DNA from 3 places in the Heyndrickxia sp. MSNUG genome. Region 1 is predicted to be linked to each of the others. Evidence: riboswitches for the same ligand, from Rfam matches in the RefSeq annotation. Region 1 holds a riboswitch; each other region holds the start of a gene.
The links. A riboswitch is a leader RNA that binds a small molecule or an ion and turns the genes downstream of it on or off. The one in region 1 is predicted to bind S-adenosylmethionine.

Region 1 (4,513 bases):
TTTGATTTGTTATCGTAACGCAAAAACGTGTCACAAAATAGGGTATTATTTTCTCTTTGTATTGCCAAGAAGTAATACCCTAGTCATTTTCCTTCTTAATGCACCAATGATGCTCTCAAATTACTCATGCCATTTTCCAAATATCCTTTTAAACAAGTTAGCATATACACCCAACCTTCTTTTTGCTGGATCATTTTATTTACTATTTCAGGGTCATCTGCTCTCAAACCAGATTCGCTCACCTCAACAACGGTACTCGTATCGTCCATCTCTTTCAGTGTGATTGTAACAATTGTTTCTTGATTTTCTGCTCCCCATGAAAACACGATTTTCTTATTTTCTTCGACCTCCAGCACATGGACGGAACCTTCTGCATTGTATTCATCATACCTCCAGATTATCGTCTTTCCTGGTTCCATTCTTCCTGTTCCGGATGAAAACCAGAAATTAGCCATCTTTTCAGGGTTTACAAATGCTTCATATACCTCATGAGCAGGCTTTGAAATTTTCATTTTTGTAGTAATTTGAGTATCCATAATTATTTTCACTCCTTCTAAATATTTAACATTTTTTTCATTTTACCATTAATATAAGCTTGGAACCTACCATTGCAATAAGATGATCATCGCATGCCTTTTTGAAAACCTATTAAAAGAGTGGCATGGGCAGAGGACTTTATTAAGTCAAAAATTCAGAAGAATAACAAAAGATTCTGGAACTGTAAATGTGAGACTGTTATAATCGAATTTATATTTTAAAAAATTAGAATTCTCAAAGAACAGCAACATGACGCAAATTCACAGTAAAGGGGAATGTCCATGAATCTCTACGGATCAGAAAAAATTAGAAAAATGACTTCCAGCATCTTTCAGGAGGTGGTAGACCGAAAGCAGGCTGCTGTTTTGAAAGGGAAAGATGTGATCGATCTTAGCATCGGGAGCCCGGATTTCCCGCCACCATCATTTGTAGTTGATACCCTGGTTGAATATTCGAAGGATCCTGAAAGATACGGGTATACATTGAAAGGGATCAGTGAATTCAATGAGGCAGTTAAGTATTTTTATCAGCAGCGTTATGGTGTTGAACTGGATGATGAAAATGAAGTCCTGCAGCTTATGGGTTCTCAGGATGGACTCGCTCATCTTGCCACAGCGATCATTGATCCAGGTGATTATGTACTTGTGCCGGATCCCGGGTACCCAATCTATGAAGCTAGTGTAACGATTGCTGGCGGGCTCATCCATCCAATGCCACTGCTTGCAGAGAATAAATTTCTCCCTAAACTTAATGAAATTCCAGAAAACGTTTTACATAAGACGAAAATGATGGTTTTAAGCTACCCGGGAAATCCTGTTACTGCGCTTGCTGACCATAGCTTTTTCGAAGAGGTTATCCAGTTTGCCAAGCTGCATAATATCCTGGTTGTGCATGATTTTGCATATTCTGAGCTTATCTATGATGGAAACCCGCAAATCAGTTTCATGTCAGTGCCTGGTGCTAAGGAAGTGGGAGTAGAGTTCAATTCGCTTTCGAAAACGTTTAATATGGCAGGCTGCCGAATTGGTTATGTGGTAGGCAATCGACAAGTCATTGACATTCTGGCTTCTTTTAAATCACATATCGACTATGGGATCTTTTATCCGATTCAGATGGCAGCAGTTGCTGCCTTGACTTCTGATTATTCGTTTCTGCAGGACCAGGTAAGGCAATATGAAAGTCGCAGGGATGCTTTAGTTTTAGGATTAAGAAATAGCGGGTGGCAGGTCGCTAATTCCCCAGCAACGATGTTTGTCTGGGCAAAAATTCCTGCCGGATGGAAATCCCGTGATTTTGCCTTCGAGTTGATTGAACAGGAAGGAATTGCAGTCGTCCCGGGTGACGCTTTCGGCAATCAAGGGGAGGGCTATGTTCGTATCGCGATGGTACAGCCGCCAGAAAGACTTACAGAAGCAGCCGAGCGTGTGAACCGGTTTATGCTTGAGCATTCCTTATAGTATTGTAAAATATTTCGGTATACGAATTGACTTTTATATAAATTTAGAATATTATCACTTTATTGAACTAAAATTTAATACATATTGTCTTCTTATCAAGAGAGGTGGAGGGAAAGGCCCTGCGAAACCTCGGCAACAGGTTCACATGAACACTGTGCCAATTCCTGCGAACTTTTTGTTCGAAAGATAAGGAGAGAGTTTGCGAAAGCTCTCTTCTTTGTGAAGGGAGCTTTTGTTTTTTGGGGGCTTTGTTAAGTCTCTATCTTATTAATACAATACCTACTTAATGGGTTGGTAAAGTAAGGATTATGTGAGCAGAGGAGAGATCAGGGATGAAATATGGATTTTGGCTGCCGATTTTTGGCGGATGGTTAAGGAATGTTGAGGATGAAAAGATGCCACCAACTTTTGAATATGCCAAGACAGTGATTCAATCAGCAGAGCAATGGGGTTATTCTACAACACTAATCGCTGAGCTCTACTTAAATGATATTAAAGGTCCTGAGCATGATTCACTTGAAGCTTGGACAACGGCTGCCGCACTTGCTTCTGTTACGGAAAAAATAGAAATAATGGCTGCCGTCCGTCCTGGTTTTCACAATCCGGCTATCACTGCAAAGATGGCCGCGAATATTGATCAGATCAGCAAAGGACGTTTCACTCTGAATGTCGTTTCTGCCTGGTGGGAAGAAGAGGCACGCCAATATGGAGGCATTTTCACCGAGCATGATGAGAGATATGAAAGGACCACTGAATTCATCGATGTTCTAAAGGGACTTTGGAGCGAAGAAAGTTTTTCGTACGAGGGAAAATATTATCAACTGAAAGATACAAAGCTTTTCCCGAAACCGGTTCAGCGCCCAAATCCAATTTTGTACGCTGGCGGTGAAAGTGAGAAGGGGAAACAGACGATTGTTGAGAAATGCGATGCTTATGTGATGCATGGAGGAACGGTTGAAGAAATTCAGCGGAAAATCACCGATATGAAAATCCGCCGAGATGCAACCGGGAATGCAGAACTGTCAGAGTTCGGAATGGCAGCGTATGTCATTTGCCGTGATACTGAGGAAGAAGCCCGCGCTGAATTAGAGCGAATCACGAATGTGAAGGAATCCAGCGCCTATGCTGGATTTAAGGATTTTACGAGCAAATCCCAGCTCGAACAGCAGATCCAGCTTCAGGATTATTCCGTTTCCAATCGTGGTTTGAGGCCGAATCTGGTGGGCACGCCAGAGCAGATTGCAGAACGCATTTTACAGTATGAGGAGGCAGGACTTGGATTGCTTCTCCTGCAATTCTCACCTCAGTTAGAGGAAATGAATCGTTTCGCGAAAGATGTCATGCCTCTTGTCGAGGAGAAAAGAGAACGTTTGACAGTTTGATGAAATCTAGATTTCCTTTTTTTACTGAATGTAAAACAATTTCGTTTTTTGGTTAAACTGCTCTTTTTAGAGAGGCTATCGAGTGGGAAAAAATGGCTCGAAGCTTAGTAAGAACGGAAACAATGGTTAAAGGATCTTTTCTGCCTTATATTTGAGATGGATTCTACTAAATAAAACGAGTGAATTTTTCACTCTTAATCTTTAAAATGATAGAGAGTAAAAAGGAGAGAAAGAATTTGAGCAAAGTTTATGTCATACATGAAAATAGCGAATGGACGATCCATTTAACGAAGAGGTTGGAGGAACTGGGTGTGCCATTTGAGGAATGGCATCTTGATGAGGGCTTGCTGGATTTATCAACTGAGCCGCCCGAGGGGATTTTTTATAGCAGAATGAGCGCGTCCTCCCATACAAGAGGCCATCGCTATGCACCTGAATATGCTTCGCAGGTTTTAGCCTGGCTGGAAGCCCACGGACGGAAGGTGCATAACGGAACACGGGCTCTTGATTTAGAGGTAAGCAAGGTCAAGCAGTATTTGGAGCTGAATAAACATGGGGTCAGGACGCCAAAGACGGTTGCGGCTGTTGGCAAAAATCAGATTCTCGAGGCAGCTGTCGCTTTTCAAGGAAGACCGTTCATTACCAAGCATAATCGCGCGGGGAAGGGCCTCGGTGTCCAGCTGTTCCAATCTGTAGAAGCGTTGAGGACATATGTTGAGGGACCTGCTTTTGAAGAACCGGTTGATGGTGTTACACTCATCCAGGAATATATTTATTCACCCGAAAGCTATATCACTAGATGTGAGTTCGTTGGCGGCGAGTTTGTATATGCGGTAAGAGTGGATACATCAGAAGGGTTTGAATTATGCCCGGCGGACGCTTGTCAAATCGGTGACGTATTCTGTCCGGTGGGAGAGGAAGCAGAAGAGAAGCCGAAGTTCCAGATAACCGAAGGATTCAATGACCCGATCATTGAAAAATATAAAAGGGTACTTGAAGCAAATAATATCAGCGTGGCTGGAATCGAATTTATCCGAAATGAACAAGGAGACATTTTCACTTACGATATCAATACTAATACGAACTATAATGCAGATGCAGAAGCTATAGCAGGCAAATACGGGATGCTGGAGCTGG
Region 2 (4,513 bases), 1.0 Mb from region 1:
CATGAAGGCTATGAAGATAGCATGAAGCTGTTCACAACAATCATCAAGTGGGCTGAAGAGCATGAAATCGAAGTTGGCAATCGGATTAAGTGGATGGTGCAGGAACTGAACGAGTCCAATGTCCATAACCTGCTTGTAGCAGGTATTTCAGGAAACGGAAAGTCTTCGTTTGTTAATACGATCATCGGAGAAGACTTGATTACTGCACCTACAGCAGCGGTCATTCGTTTCAACGATCAGCAAAACACTGAAATCCTGGAGATTACGGACACAGTTGTACGTGAAATTACGGATGTAAATGATTTTCAAGAAGTGGCAGGCGTACGCCGCCAAACACATAAGAATGAAACAGTTATTGATTTTAAAGCCCAGTTCCCGTTCCTGCGTGAGCATGAACTCGCTTTGATCGACACACCGGGGGTCAACCGCAATAATTACGACAAGCATCCGTTGTTTAATTACCTGCGTTTTGCAGACAGCTTACTGTTTGTTCTTAATGCGAATGACCCATTCACAGATAAGGAAAGAGAGATCCTTTCGAAGATTTCGGAGTACTTCCCTAACCTGCCGATCCACTTCCTGTTGAATAAAATGGATGTTATCTACAGCCAGCAGGAAGCGATTGAAGTATTTGATAGTACCTGGTCTGAAATCAGTCAATATTACCCTGATGCTAAAATGTTTGCCTTCTCATCAAATTATGAAAAGCAGCAGCAGCTAAAGGATTTCTCTGATTTCCTCAAAACAAATCGAAACGCCATCAACTTTGAAGAAGAGCGAACGTCGAAATTACAATTCTTTGTCAGAAGGGCGATTACTTATTTGCTTGATAAGCGGATCGAAATCGAAAATAACCATATGGAATCCATCAGCTGGAATGAAGAAATGGTCGGTAAGCTGAACGGAGCCATCAATCAGCTGGGAGATATTGAAGAGGAAAAATCACGCTCAATCCAAAAATCGTTCCGTAAAATTAAGGACGACACCCGTGCTGAAATCATCGAGAAAATTCCAGAACTGCTCCGCGGCTGTACGGATTTAGTGACGGAAGAGAGTGATTTTGGAAGGCTGCATGATGAGATTGATAAAGAAATGAATATCCGAATCCAGGAGTATCTGGATAACACGGTGCTTCCTAAATTCCATGAATCTCTAGAAGGCTGGGTACAATTTTCAAAAGAAGAATTCGATCATAGCCAGTCGTATCTGAACGAAATGGCTGAAGGCTTCAATGCGATGTATGGGGATGAACGGATTAAGCTCGAATGTGATTTCAGAGTGCTCGATGACTGGCGCCGAGATGCTGACAGGATGACAAATGGTGTCCATTATGAAAAGGTCAATATCATGCACAGATCGACTCCTCAGCAGTTCTTTTTAAAGAGTGCTGGAAAGCTTCTTGGAGTGCTGCCGCAAAATAATACGATGCTGTACAACCGTTATAAAACTTATCTTGAAACCGAAGATTACTATGAAATCGCTGTTTCGATTGCCAATAAATTTCTTCAGCAATTCGAGATTTTCGAAAAATCGATTGAGCGCGATGTGAATTTATTCTTTAAGCAGCCTTTCATTGCTCTTGAGCAAGCTGTTGAAGAGGCACGTGCAGAAATTGAATATGGTAAAAATGAGCTTGAAAAAATGAGAGTGAACCCTGAGTTGTACCGTGATCCATTAACGCTGTATGAAGTAAAACTGCGTCAATATGAATGGATGACGGCAGCTGGCAGAAGGGAGTAACTAGGAAAAGGAAGATTCCTGATTTGGGGATCTTCTTTTTTTATCCAGTCAAAGACGAATAAAATTTAATTTTCGAAATAATATTGACAATATGAGTATAGGAGATTAAAGTAAGTTTATCGATTTGCTCCGTTAACTTAATAAAGAAATTCTCTTATCAAGAGTGGCAGAGGGACTGGCCCTGTGACGCCCGGCAACCGTTCCATATGGAATTGGTGCTAAATCCTGCAAAACATTTTTATGTTTTGAAAGATAAGAGAGGAAGAATCCGTCTGTTCTTTTACGTTGATGAAACCTCTCTTTTCTAGGGAGGTTTTTTTATATGGTTGGAAAAAAGCAAATCATTCTTAAAGGGGGAAAAGACATGAAAAGAAATGGTTTGAAAAAGGTATTTTTAACAGCTGTTACGGCAGCGCTTTTGCTGACTGGCTGCGGCGGCGGGGAAACAAAGAAAGCAAGCGGACCTGTTGAAGGCGTTCCTGACCGCTTTGCCAAAGGGGAAGAAGTGAAAATCAAGGTCATCCGCAAGATTGGCGGCGATGACCATACAGCTCAGTACTTAGCTGGTGCTAAAGCAGAGGGAGAAGCGCTTGGCTTCAAGGTCGATGTATTCACTGCAAATGGCGACACGGCAAAATTCCATGATGCGATCAACCAGGCGCTTCAGCAGGATTATGATGGCTTCCTCATTTCACACGGAGATGACGCAGCGACAGTGGATGATGTCAAAAAGCTTGTTGAAAAGGGAAAGAGTGTTGTTACATTTGACTCGATTGCTGACATTGCCCAGGTTAAAGGAGTCACTCTTACTTCCCAGGACGATGAAGCACTTGCAAAACTTGCTCTAGATCAGCTTGTAAAAGAACAAAATGGTGAAGGAAATATTGTATACCTATGGGTGGATGGTTTCCCGCCAATGGTGAGAAGAAATAAAGTTTATCAAGAAACATTGAAGGCTAATCCCGGCATTAAAGAGGTTGAGAGATTCGGAGTGGCAGCTGCCGATACAAGCGTCCAAACTCAAAACGCAGTAGCAGCGATGCTGAACAAACACCCTAAAGGTGAAATCGATGCGATTTTTGCAACTTGGGATGCATTCGCAATTGGTGCTGCCCGTGCGATTAAGGAAGCCGGACGCGATGAAATCAAAATCTATGGAATCGACGTCTCCAATGCGGATCTACAGGAAATCCAGGGAGAAGGAAGCTCATGGAAATATACTGCAGCAGTAGATCCTAAATTAATTGGCGCAGTAAACATGAGAATCCTAGCGAAAAAGCTAGCAGGGGAAGATACACCTCCAACTTATGACCTTGAAGCAGCCCTGATCTCACAGGAAAAACTTCAGGAGTCAAAAGAGGCGGTCAACATGGTCAATCTTGCAGAGATCATCACAGGCTGGGGACAATCAAATGCCTTCGAAGAAGATTGGATGAAGAAATTAAAGGAACACTACAAAAAATAAGCTGTTTTGCAAAAGTATAGTAAGTTTTAATGAAAAGTGACTGCACGTCCAACAGTTTATACTTATAAAAATAGCAAGCATATTTTTTTATTGGCGAACTGGAAATGAACGAAGAGAAAGTTAGTATAAGTAATACAATAGAAACCATCTCCAGCAGACACTCTCATTTTTAGAGTGTCTGCTTTACAGATTAATAGGGGAGGATGAATCCGGATGACTGCTAAGAAACTTGAGATGAAAAGCATTACAATTGATTTTCCAGGTGTGCGGGCTCTGGATCATGTGGATTTTACCGCAGAAACAGGGAAAATCCATGCTTTAATCGGGGCAAACGGAGCCGGTAAATCCACTTTGATGAAGGTACTATCCGGAGCTTATGATCATTATTCAGGCGAGATTTTCTTTAATAGAGCAAAATTAGACATCCATGTGCCTGGGGATGCACAATGTCATGGAATCCAGACTGTGTACCAGGAGGTCGATACCGCAATCATCCCTTCGCTGACTGTGGCTGAAAACATTATGCTGAACCAGACTGTACAGAGCATGGAAAATAAGCATTGGATCAATTGGAAGCTTCTGTTTAAAAAGGCGGAAGAAATCTTATCGGGCATAAATTTTCATATTCCTGTGAAAAAACTGGCCGGCGAGCTGACTCTTGCAGAAAAGCAGATTGTGCTGATTGCTAGGGCCATTTCCAGCAACTGTACCTTTTTAATTTTAGATGAACCGACAGCACCGTTAAGCCATTCAGAAACGGGGCAACTGTTCAGGATTGTCCGTGACCTCGCGAAAAGAGATGTCGGAATTGTGTTTATATCCCATAGGATGCCGGAAATTTTTGAACTGTGTGATGAACTGACTGTCATGCGGAACGGAGAGTTTGTTGTTAAAAAGAATACCTCTGATGTGAATGCGAACCAGGTTATTGAATATATGCTCGGACGGAAGCTTGAGGATCAATTTCCGCCAGGGAACGGCGTGATCGGAGAAATTCTTCTAGAAGCAGATGGCCTGACCGATGGAGAAAAAGTCAAGAACAACCGTCTTCATGTAAAAGCGGGAGAAATCGTTGGCGTCGCCGGCCTGGTTGGAGCGGGCAAAACTGAACTGTGTAAGGCTTTGTTTGGAGCTGTTCCTAATGTTACGGGTACAGTGAAGTTAAGAGGAAAGAATCTTAGGATAAACAGCCCGAATGCTGCTGTAAAGGCAGGGATTGCTCTTGTTCCAGAAGAGAGGCGGAAGGAAGGAGTCCTTGTATCGGAATCAGTCGCCTCTAACCTAACGGCTGTTAACCTGAAAAAATTC
Region 3 (4,513 bases), 1.7 Mb from region 1:
GCCGTTTCTTTTGCAACATCAATTTCGCTGAATCCGTTTTGTTCAAATCCAACCGAGAATGTCTTGATTGCAGGGTGATACTGCTTGGCAATCGAAGCGATGATCGAAGAGTCAATTCCGCCTGAAAGGAATGAACCAACCGGAACATCACTGCGCATATGCATCTTCACTGATTCGAATAACACATCTCTGATTTCATTCGTGAATTCATCTTCAGTTTTATGGATTGGCGAAAAGCTTGCCTTCCAGTAGCGCTTGATCTCCATTGGAGAACCAATTTTCTTCGTAAAATAATGGCCTGGCTCAAGCTTGTAAATGCCTTCTGACATTGTATTCGGTTCTGGAACGAACTGATAGGTCAAATAATGCTGCAATGCTTTGTAATCAAGGACATCATTCTCTAATGCAAGAAGGATGCTCTTCTTTTCCGAGCCAAAATATGTGCGATCTCCATCTTCAAAATAGAAGAATGGCTTAATCCCAAAGTGATCGCGTGCTCCAAAAAGGATTTGTTCCTGTTTATCCCAGATGACAAAACCGAACATTCCGCGAAGCTTATCAACAGCATGCTCTTTATAATGGCTGTAGAGAGCAATGATGACTTCAGTATCAGAGTGAGTCTCGAACTTAAGTCCCTCTTCAATTAATTCCTCGCGAAGCTCAAGATAGTTGTAAATCTCGCCATTGAAAATGATCCAATATCTTTCATTTTCATAAGTTAATGGCTGGTGTCCCGCTTCAATGTCAATAATGCTCAGACGGCGGAAGCCAAATTGGATATGCTCATCATAATAATACCCATCATCGTCCGGTCCACGGTGGGTAATGATATCATTCATATTTTTAAACAGCTGCTTTTGTTCGCTGCTGAATTCTTGTGCCTTTTCATGTACACAACCGATAAAGCCACACATTATGTACTTCACCTTCTCCATTTCAGAAAAAATTTATTGTTGAGTCGTTAAACCTTCTAAAAACATACCATCTAATACTACCATTAAACACAAAAAATTTGCAGTAAAATCTCAGGGAAAATTAAGGGAATACTTTATTTTACACCTTTTGGTCTAGATGCAAACCAGAATCTCCATTCTTGCGGGTATTTTGGTCCTGTCTGCCTTTTCAATCCCTCTTAATAAGACGGAAAATAGGAAAGGGAGTTACATATATTTATGCAACTCCCTTTCCTATTTTATTAAGCTTGTGCTTGTGTGCGTAATGCTTCTGCCTTGTCAGTGCGCTCCCAAGGAAGATCAACATCCGTACGGCCAAAGTGTCCGTAAGCTGCTGTCTGCTTGTAGATTGGCTTGCGAAGGTCAAGCATGTTGATGATGCCAGCTGGACGAAGGTCAAAGTTGTTGTTAACAACATCGATTAATACATCTTCGCTTACTTTGCCTGTTCCGAAAGTATCGATAGAGATAGATACTGGACGAGCAACACCAATCGCGTATGCAAGCTGAACTTCAACTTTTTCAGCAAGACCTGCAGCTACGATGTTTTTCGCAACGTAACGTGCAGCGTATGCAGCTGAACGGTCAACTTTTGTAGGATCCTTACCAGAGAATGCACCGCCGCCGTGGCGAGCATATCCGCCGTAAGTATCCACGATGATTTTACGGCCAGTCAGGCCTGCATCACCTTGTGGTCCGCCTATTACGAAACGGCCAGTTGGGTTGATGAAGTATTTAGTGTTTTCGTCGATCAATTCTGCTGGTACAACAGGATTGATGACATGTTCTTTAAGGTTGCGCTGGATTTGCTCCAGGGAAACTTCTGGGTGGTGCTGAGTTGAAATAACGATTGTGTCGATGCGGACAGGCTTGTCGTTCTCATCGTATTCAACCGTTACTTGAGTTTTTCCATCCGGACGAAGGTATGGAAGGATTTCTTCCTTACGCACTAAAGTCAGGCGGCGTGAAATCTTGTGTGCCAATGAAATCGGAAGAGGCATAAGCTCTTTTGTTTCATTGCAAGCAAAACCGAACATTAAGCCCTGATCTCCTGCACCGATTGCTTCGATTTCCTCGTCAGACATGTTTCCTTCACGAGCTTCAAGAGCCTGGTCAACACCCATTGCGATATCAGCAGACTGCTCGTCAATAGAAGTCAATACTGCGCAAGTTTCAGAGTCAAAACCATACTTCGCGCGAGTATAACCAATTTCCTTAACCGTTTCACGAACGATTTTTGGAATATCTACGTATGTAGATGTTGTGATTTCCCCTGCAACTAGTACAAGGCCAGTAGTAACTGATGTTTCAGCAGCAACACGAGCATTAGCGTCCTTAGCAAGGATCGCATCCAAAATTGCGTCAGAGATCTGATCACAAATTTTATCCGGATGGCCTTCTGTTACTGACTCAGAAGTGAACAAACGACGTTTTGTTGACATCTGATTTCCTCCCTCATTTATAAAAAATTGATCGAGACTGTCCCAATACAGACCTCGGTGTGATACGGTACTCATTCCCTATGTAGTATGAAATAAACGCTGAGTTTTTATTAGAAAAATTTGTTTAAACCTCATGCTGAGTTCACTTTTCCTAATCCTACCCATGGGAGCAATGACACCAAAGAAGGCAGATCGACTGCTATCGCTAAAAGACAAGCAGACAGAATACAGAAAAAAACAATATAAAAAACCTCTCCAAATCATGAGGAAAGGTTTTTGCTTTAATCCGCGCCTTTCGCTCTTATCGTTCAAGGGCATTTCCCTTGCGTCAGGTTAGCACCTTTGCCCGAAAAAAACATACCTTTTCAAGGCTGTTATTTCTCGTTTGCAGGTTGCTGGGTTTCATTGGGCCTGTCCCTCCACCAGCTCGGGATAAGAGAGTATCCGTTCAAATCAAAATCATAACGAACCTATAATTACATGTCAATCCTTTTCTTCAGAAAATGTCGATTCATGCAGAAACTTTCACACTTTAAAGCACCCGGGGTCAGACCCCCAACACGTTAATGCGTTAATCCCCTGGGGGTCTGACCCCCAGTGCGTTGGTGTGTTAAAATCCTGGTGTGGAGTTTTACTTGGCTCTTGCTCCGGCCTTCTTCTATATATATGTACATTTTTGTAAAAGAGGGAATTTTTTCGAGCATTAGTATAGATTAATTAGAGCAATGTGCTATACTAATAGCGAGATGTAAACACTTTCAATATATCAATCTTTAAAAAAGGAAGGTATTCTCGGATGAATGTTGTAGGAATTTCCAATGAACTTTCAGCTTTATTAAAAGGAAGCAATATACAGGTACAGCTATCTGTTCCGCAGCTGGTTGAAAAAGTCTTGAATCGCAATGAAGGTCTGTTGACCTCAACAGGTGCAGTGAGAGCCACTACTGGAAAGTATACTGGCCGCTCCCCTAAGGATAAATTTATTGTAGAAGAGGAATCGGTTAAGGACAAAATTGACTGGGGCTCTGTCAACCAGCCAATTTCTGAGGAATCCTTTACGAAACTTTATAATAAAGTTTTGAATTTCCTGAAAGAAAAAGAAGAAGTCTTTGTATTTAAAGGCTTCGCAGGTGCAGACAAAAAATACCGCCTTCCAATACAGGTCATTAATGAGTATGCGTGGCACAACTTATTTGCCCATCAATTATTCATTCGTCCGGATGCAGAGGAGCTGCTTAGCCATGAAGCAGGCTTTACTGTTATTTCTGCGCCTACCTTCAAGGCTGATCCAAAGGAAGATGGGACAAACTCAGAAACATTTATCATCGTTTCATTCGAGAAGCGCGTCGTTCTGATTGGCGGTACAGAATATGCAGGTGAAATGAAGAAGTCTATTTTCTCTGTCATGAATTATCTTCTTCCTGAAAACGGCATCCTATCCATGCATTGCTCTGCTAACGTAGGGCGTGAAGGTGATGTTGCCTTGTTCTTTGGATTATCCGGAACAGGAAAAACTACATTGTCCGCTGATACGAACCGCCGTTTGATCGGTGATGATGAGCACGGCTGGTCGGCAAACGGTGTTTTCAATGTTGAAGGCGGCTGCTATGCAAAGTGCATCAATCTTTCTAAGGAAAAAGAGCCGCAGATTTATGACGCAATCCGCTTCGGTTCTGTACTTGAAAATGTTGTTGTTAACAGTGAAACGCGCGTAGCTGACTATGATGACAGCTCACTGACGGAGAATACTCGCGCAGCATATCCAATCCAGGCAATTGATAATATCGTTGAACCAAGTATTGCCGGTCATCCGAATACGATTGTATTCTTGACTGCCGATGCCTTTGGAGTGCTGCCTCCAATTGCAAGGCTTACGAAGGAGCAAGCCATGTACCACTTCTTGAGTGGCTATACATCCAAGCTTGCAGGAACTGAACGCGGCATCACGTCACCACAGGCAACATTCTCTACCTGCTTCGGTTCTCCTTTCTTGCCGCTTGCTGCGACACGCTATGCAGAGATGCTTGGCGAAAAAATCGATGAGCATAACGCGAAGGTATTCCTCGTTAACACAGGATGGACTGGTGGAGAGTATGGAACAGGGAGCCGGATGAAGCT

Region 2: linked by a shared signal. The riboswitch ahead of AABM38_RS05130 (sugar ABC transporter substrate-binding protein) and the one ahead of AABM38_RS10295 (LLM class flavin-dependent oxidoreductase) in region 1 are both predicted to bind S-adenosylmethionine.
Region 3: linked by a shared signal. The riboswitch ahead of metK (methionine adenosyltransferase) and the one ahead of AABM38_RS10295 (LLM class flavin-dependent oxidoreductase) in region 1 are both predicted to bind S-adenosylmethionine.

Annotation. Positions count from the first base shown of each region.
Region 1 covers NZ_CP150978.1:2,060,462-2,064,974, forward strand. The annotation lists gene AABM38_RS10285 (SRPBCC family protein) at 96-536, opposite strand; gene AABM38_RS10290 (LL-diaminopimelate aminotransferase) at 819-1,994, shown strand; SAM riboswitch class I at 2,084-2,187, shown strand; gene AABM38_RS10295 (LLM class flavin-dependent oxidoreductase) at 2,327-3,376, shown strand; gene AABM38_RS10300 (ATP-grasp domain-containing protein) at 3,613-4,513, shown strand, end outside.
Region 2 covers NZ_CP150978.1:1,034,879-1,039,391, forward strand. The annotation lists gene AABM38_RS05125 (dynamin family protein) at 1-1,740, shown strand, start outside; SAM riboswitch class I at 1,892-1,999, shown strand; gene AABM38_RS05130 (sugar ABC transporter substrate-binding protein) at 2,105-3,205, shown strand; gene AABM38_RS05135 (sugar ABC transporter ATP-binding protein) at 3,419-4,513, shown strand, end outside.
Region 3 covers NZ_CP150978.1:3,727,975-3,732,487, forward strand. The annotation lists partial or broken gene asnB (asparagine synthase (glutamine-hydrolyzing)) at 1-914, opposite strand, end outside; gene metK (methionine adenosyltransferase) at 1,196-2,395, opposite strand; SAM riboswitch class I at 2,694-2,834, opposite strand; gene pckA (phosphoenolpyruvate carboxykinase (ATP)) at 3,192-4,513, shown strand, end outside.